DNA from 2 places in the Curtobacterium sp. RM9 genome. Region 2 is predicted to be linked to the other one. Evidence: predicted binding sites of a transcription regulator. Region 2 holds the regulator's gene; the other holds the start of a gene.
What was found. Region 2 encodes HspR, which represses chaperone genes until heat shock. Its sites were predicted from a motif close to AAGTTGAGTCNNNNNGACTCAACTT; they were not measured.
Positions count from the first base shown of each region.

Region 1: a site for HspR is predicted at 1,567-1,591, ahead of ACY3FI_RS07995 (ATP-dependent Clp protease ATP-binding subunit). Genes of this name have one in related genera too.

Region 1 covers NZ_CM143271.1:1,677,587-1,680,948, reverse strand. The annotation lists gene ACY3FI_RS07995 (ATP-dependent Clp protease ATP-binding subunit) at 1-1,552, opposite strand, end outside; gene ybaK (Cys-tRNA(Pro) deacylase) at 1,668-2,153, opposite strand; gene ACY3FI_RS07985 (DUF6412 domain-containing protein) at 2,221-2,505, shown strand; gene ACY3FI_RS07980 (YidC/Oxa1 family membrane protein insertase) at 2,566-3,303, shown strand; gene ACY3FI_RS07975 (hypothetical protein) at 3,343-3,362, opposite strand, start outside.
Region 2 covers NZ_CM143271.1:472,550-475,911, forward strand. The annotation lists gene ACY3FI_RS02315 (autotransporter outer membrane beta-barrel domain-containing protein) at 1-1,722, shown strand, start outside; gene ACY3FI_RS02320 (heat shock protein transcriptional repressor HspR) at 1,787-2,197, opposite strand; gene ACY3FI_RS02325 (DnaJ C-terminal domain-containing protein) at 2,322-3,323, opposite strand; gene ACY3FI_RS02330 (nucleotide exchange factor GrpE) at 3,347-3,362, opposite strand, start outside.

The DNA.
Region 1 (3,362 bases), 1.2 Mb from region 2:
CGGCGGGCGTCGGACGGGAGGCGCGACCGGCGTCACCCTCCGAGGCTGCGGTGATCCGCGCCTCCAGTCCGTCGATCTCGTCGCGCAGGCGCGACGCCTCCTCGTACTGCTCCTCGGCGACCGCCGCGTCCTTGGACGCGCTCAGCGTCGCCACCTGGGCACGGAGCGCCTCGACGTCCACATCGCCCGACAGGGCGAGGCGGCGGCGGGCACCGGCCTGGTCGATCAGGTCGATCGCCTTGTCCGGCAGATGCCGGTCGGTGACGTAGCGGTGCGACAGCTCGACCGCGGCCCGCAGGGCCTCGGCGGTGTAGGTCACCTCGTGGTGCTCCTCGTACCGAGGAGCGAGGCCGGTGAGGATCGCGACCGCGTCCTCGACGCTCGGCTCCCCGACCGTGACCGGCTGGAAGCGGCGCTCGAGTGCGGCGTCCTTCTCGATCCGGCGGTACTCCGCGAGGGTCGTCGCGCCGACGAGGTGCAGTTCGCCGCGAGCGAGGCGGGGCTTGAGGATGTTGCCGGCGTCCATCGAGCCGCCCTCGCCGCCGCCACCGGCGCCGACGACCGTGTGGAGCTCGTCGACGAAGACGATCAGCTCGTCCGCGTGCGCGGCGATCTCGTCCATCGCCTTCGTCAGGCGCTCCTCGAAGTCGCCGCGGTACCGGGTGCCGGAGAGCATGGCGGCGAGGTCGAGCGCGACCACGCGCTTGCCCTGGAGCAGCACGGGCACGTCACCGTCGGCGATGCGCTGGGCGAGGCCCTCGACGATGGCCGTCTTGCCGACGCCGGGCTCGCCGATCAGGACGGGGTTGTTCTTGGCGCGACGGAGCAGGATCTCGACGGTCTGCTCGATCTCGTCGGCGCGGCCGACCACCGGGTCGATGCGGCCCTCGCGGGCGCGCTCGGTGAGGTCGGTGCCGAACTGGTCGAGCGTCGGGGTCTCGCTCGTCGTCTCGGTCGCGGCGTCGGTGGTTCCCGGCATGGGGCGCCCCTCTCGTGCTGCTGCCGCGGCCTGCTGGGCGTGGTCCTGCATGACCTGCGGGGTGACCCCGGCACTCGCGAGCAGCTGCCCGGTGACGGTGTCCTGGTCCATGACGAGCGCGAAGAAGACGTGCTCGGGGTCGGTGTACGTGCTGCCGAAGCCGCGCGCGGCCTGCGTGGCCTCGACGAGGATCCGCTGAGCGGTGCCGGTCAGGGCGGGGCGGCCGGTCGGCTCGGGCACGGTGTCGCGAGCCATCGGCAGCCGCTGCTCGACCTCGGCGGCGAACTGCTCCGGGTCGACGCCGGCGTGCCGGAGCACGGCGGTGAAGGGCTCGGTGCGGACGAGCACGTGCAGGATGTGCAGTGCGTCGACCTCGTGCTGCCCCTGCTCGACGGCGTACTCCGCCGTGCGCTGCAGCAGGTCGTGGGTACGGCGGCTGAGCAGCCGTGTGATGTCGACCGGGCGTCCCAGCGGTACGGATCGCTGGGCGCCGGTGTTCTGGGCCGCGAGGAGACGCGCCAGGAACTCGTCGAACGAGTCACTGCCGCTGGTCGGGCCGAACGTCTCTGGCAACGGGACCTCCTGGGAACTTGAGTGCCTTCGACTCAATGCAACGCAGGAGGAGCGGGACCATTCCCGTCCGCGCGGAGAACTTGCGGCGACCTGACTCAGGTCCGGAGGGCGGGGGTCAGGTGCGTGCGATCGGGGCGGTGACCGCCTCGGTGACGCGCACGAGGTCCACCGGAGCCACCTCGATGTCGAACCCGCGACGGCCGCCGGACACGAAGACCGTCGTGTAGCCGAGCGCCGACTCGTCGACCACGGTCCGCAGCCGGGTCTTCTGCCCCACCGGGCTGATGCCGCCCACGACGTACCCGGTGCGCTTCTCGGCGAGGGCCGGCTGCGCGAGCGTCGCCTTCTTGCCGCCGAGGGCCGCCGCGATCGCCTTGAGGTCGAGCCGGTTCGCCACCGGCACGATCGCCACCGCGAGGGCGCCGTCCACCGACACCACGAGGGTCTTGAAGACCTGCTCCTCGCGGAGGCCGAGCGCGGCGGCGGCCTCCTCACCGAAGTTCGTGGCGGTCTCGTGGTGCTCGTACACGTGCGGGGTGAACGGGATCCCCGCCCGCTCCAGGGCGAGGGTCGCTGGGGTGCTCGGCGAACCTGCGGTCATGCCTGTGATCCTGCCCGGCCGGGTGCGCCGCCCGAGCGCGGCGCGCGGGGCTTACGCTGATCGGACCATGACCGTCGTCGAGTTCCTCCTCCGCTGCTGCGCGGTGCTGGTGCTCGGTGACCCCTCGGTCGGGGCGCTCCCGCTCGTCGCCGTCGCCACCCTCGGGCTCACCGCCGTCGCGGTCGCCGTGCTCGTCGCACGGCTCCTCGCCGTCGTGCTCGGTCTGGACGCCGGGCGGGCGGTGCCGCCGGAGCGCGGGCCGGAGGACCTCGTCACGAGGATCGCCTGGAGCCACCCCGACGCGGACGGGCACACGCGATCGCGGGCCCCGGGAGCGACGCTGCCGGCCTGACCACCGATCGGTGGTGCAGGCCGCACGAGCGACCTCTCCACCTCGACCGATCGGAACCCCATGGACCTCTCCACCCTGCCCCTCATCGGGCCGCTGCTGCACGCCGGCGCCGACCTGCTCACCGCCCTCACGGGGATGCTCTCCCCCGTCGCCGGGGACCTGGCGGCCGCCGCCGCGGTCGTGCTCCTCACCCTCGCCGTCCGCGCCGTCCTCGTGCCGCTCGCCGTGCTCCAGGTCCGGGCCGAGCGCGACCGACGACGGCTCGCGCCCCGGATCGCCGAGCTCCGGGAGCGGTACGGCAAGGACGCCGAGCGGCTGCAGCGTGCGCTGCAGCAACTCCACACCGACGAGCGGGTCTCCCCCTTCGCGGGGTGCCTGCCGGTGCTCGCGCAGGCACCGGTGCTCTCACTCGTCTACGCCCTGTTCTCGCACGCCTCGATCGACGGCGCCGCGAACGTCCTGCTCGCGGCGACGCTCGCCGGAGTCCCGCTCGGACACTCGCTCGTCGCCGTCGTGACCTCGCCGCTCTGGCTGCACGCCTGGGTGGTCGTGCTGCTGCTCGCGGTGCTCGCCGTCCTCGTCGAGCTCTCACGGCGGGCGAACGCGCGGTGGGTGCCGGCGGTCGCGCCGGACCCGACCGTGCCGGGGGCGGCGGCGAGTGCGGCGATCGGGCGGTGGGCACCGTTCGTCACCGTGGTGTTCGCGGCGATCGCACCGCTCGCGGCAGCGCTCTACGTGGTCACGAGTGCGGCGTGGACGCTCGGGGAGCGGGCGGTGCTGCGGCGGGTGCTGCGGTAGCGCGGACGGCGCCGTCGGACCGCACCGCCAGCGGAGGGGTCAGCCGCCCTGGCCCTCCT
Region 2 (3,362 bases):
GCCCCGACCGTTACCCGCATCGCCGAGGTGAAGGTCGCCGGCACTGGCGCGCCGGTCCCGTTCACGATCTCCGACGACGGCCGCACCGCCGTCAACGACGACGACAACGCCTTCAACTCGTCCTGGCGCCGCATCCTCGTCCGGCTCGCCGTCGACGCCACCGCCACCGCCGGCACCACCCTCGACGACGGGTCGATCGCCATCGCGAAGAACGGCGCAACCCTCGCCGAGGGCACCCTCGCCGTCCACGTCGGCGCGCCGTCCGCGATCACGACGAGCGTGCCCGACACCGACGCCGGCACCACGTCCGGCTGGTCCACCTTCATCCTCGGCCAGAACGTCCGCGGCAAGGCCACCGTCACCGCCCCGACCGGTACCCGCATCGCCGAGGTGAAGGTCGCCGGCACTGGCGCGACGGTCCCGTTCACGATCTCCGACGACGGCCGCACCGCCGTCAACGACGACGACAACGCCTTCAACTCGTCCTGGCGCCGCATCCTCGTCCGGCTCGCCGTCGACGCCACCGCCACCGCCGGCACCACCCTCGACGACGGCTCCATCACCATCACCAAGAACGGCGCCGTCCTCGCCGAGGGCACCCTCGCCGTCCGCGTCACCGGCTCTGCCGTCGTCCCGGTGACGGCGACCGCCGCGTTCGACCAGGGCGACCCGCTTGCGCCGGCGACCGTCCGCGGCACCGGCACCGACGGCGCCGAGGTCGTCGTCCGCAACGGCGCCGGGGACGAGGTCGGGCGCGCTGAGGTGCATGACGGCGTCTACAGTGTGCCCGTGGCGCCGGAGCACGCGACCCCGGGTGTGAACACGTTCACCGTGGAGCAGGCCGTCGCGGGCGGTGCGACAACGACGGCGTCCACGACGCTCGACTACGGTGCGGCTGCGGCCCCGGCGATCACCTCCCCGGCGGACGGCGCAGAGTCGAAGGACCGGACGATCACGTTCACCGGTACCGGCGCCGCCGGCGCCCGCGTGCAGCTCGGCGACGACGACGGAGCGCTCTCCGAGGTCGCCACGGTGAACGGGGAGGGCCGCTGGACCCTCGAGACGAACCGCATGCTCCTTCCCGCGGAACACCGTGTCCGTGCCGTCCAGACCAGCAAGGGCGGCCTCACCACCGACACCGACGTGACCGTCGATCAGAAGCTCCTCTGGGGCGGCATCCTCTCGCCGAACACCGTGCACGAGGCACGTCCGGAGGTCCACGGCATCGCCACGGCCGGCGCCACGGTGGAGTTCCGGGACGACCAGGGCAACGTCTACGGCACCACGACGGTCGGCCAGGACTACGAGTTCCGGCTGCGCTTCACCCGCGACCTCAAGGTCGGATTCACGCAGCTGGTCCTCGTGCAGCACCTCAACGGTGCGTCGACCTTCGACCTCGTCTCCATGACGTACGAGCCGGGCGCTGAGCCCGGTCCTGGCGACGCACCCGCCGAGAGCGAGATCGTGGCGACCTCCCCGATGAGCGGGTCGACGGTGCCGAGCACGCCCCGATCGATCGCCGGCACAGCGCCGGCAGGTTCGACCGTTGCCCTGGTGCGCGGTCCGGAGCTCCTCGGCACCGGTCTCACGAACGCCGAAGACTGCTTCAAGATCTACGTGTTCGGCGACCTCCAGGAAGGTCGCAACGACATGCAGCTCGTTGTCACGACCCCCGACGGTGAGACGTTCCGGCAGGACTACACACTCACCCTCGATCGCTGACCAGCAGCGGACACGACGAAGCCCCCACGACTCCGTGAGTCGTGGGGGCTTCGTCGCTCGCGGCTCAGCGGGGGCCGCGGTAGAGCACGATCTGCGTGTTCCGCTGCGGCCGCGACCCCGCCTTGAGCGAGATGGCCGCACCGGTCGTCGTGGCGGCGAACACGCGCGCGCCCGGACGGTTGATGAGCTGATCGGCCAGCGCGGTCTCGAGCTCGCTCACCCGGGAGCGCAGCGCGCGGTTCTCGTTCTCGAGTTCCAGCACACGCCGGACGCCCTCGAGCGACACACCCTCGCTGCCGAGGCGCGCGATCTCACGCAGCTGCGCGACGTCGCGCATGGAGTAGCGGCGCGAACCGCCGCGGGTGCGCCCAGGCACGACCAGGCCGAGCCGGTCGTACTGCCGCAGTGTCTGCGGGTGCATCTCGGCGAGCTCAGCCGCCATCGCGATCGCGAAGACGGGCGAGTTCTCGTCCATGTCGGTCATCGAGCGCTCCTTCCGTCGTCCGCGTGGTCCTGGAACCAGTCTGGAGGAACGGTGCGGCTTCCTGACGGAGCCGCACCGTTCCTCCAGGCCGGTGTTGTTGCTGCAGCACGCGCAGCTAGCTGCGCGCCTTTGCGAGGAGGTCCTCGCGCGGGTCCTCGTCCGGAAGTGCGTCGCGCAGGGCCTCGACGGCCTCGCGCTGCTTGTCGGTGAGGTGTGACGGCACCGCGACCTGCACGGTCGCGAGCAGGTCGCCCGTCCCCGTCTTGGTGGTGACGCCACGGCCCTTGACGCGGAGGACGCGACCGGACGGCGTTCCCGGCGCGACCTTCAGCTTGACGGGCTCGCCGCCGAGGGTCGGCACCTGGATCGTCGCACCGAGCGCAGCCTCGACGAACGTCACGGGGACGTCCACACGGAGGTTCTGCCCGTCGCGTTCGAACACGGGGTGTTTCCGAACGGTGACCGTGACGACCAGGTCGCCCGCGTCGCCGCCGTCGGGCGAGGGCTCGCCGCGACCGCGCAGCCGGATCTTCTGCCCGTCTGCGACGCCCGCCGGGATCCGGACGTTGACCGGACGACCGTTGCCCTGCGACAGCTTCACGGTGTCGCCGGTGATGGCCGTGGTGAAGTCGAGGGTCGTCGATGCCGTGACGTCGCGACCCTTGGTCGGACCGCCGAAGCCGCGGAAGCCACCGGAGGGCTGGCCGAAGCCGCCACCAGCGCCCCCGCCGAACATGCCGCCGAGGATGTCCTCGAACCCGCCGCCACCACCCTGGCCGAAGCGGACGCGCTGTCCGCCACCGCCCTGATTGAACATGCCCCCGAAGACGTCCTCGAAGCCGCCCTGGGCACCCGGGCCACCCGCGGTGAAGCGGGCGCCCGAGCCCATGGCGCGGACCTGGTCGTACTCCTGGCGCTGTTCCTTGTCGGAAAGCACCGAGTACGCCTCGCTGATCTCCTTGAAGCGGGCCTCGGCGGCAGCGTCGCCCGGGTTGGAGTCCGGGTGGAACTGCCGCGCGAGCTTCCGGTAGGTCTTCTTCAGCTCAGCGTCGCTCGCCGTCTTGTCGACGCCGAGGACCTTGTAGAAGTCCTTGTCGAACCAGTCCTGACTGGCCATGAATCCCTACCTCCTCCCCGCGATCAGGCCGGGACCGCC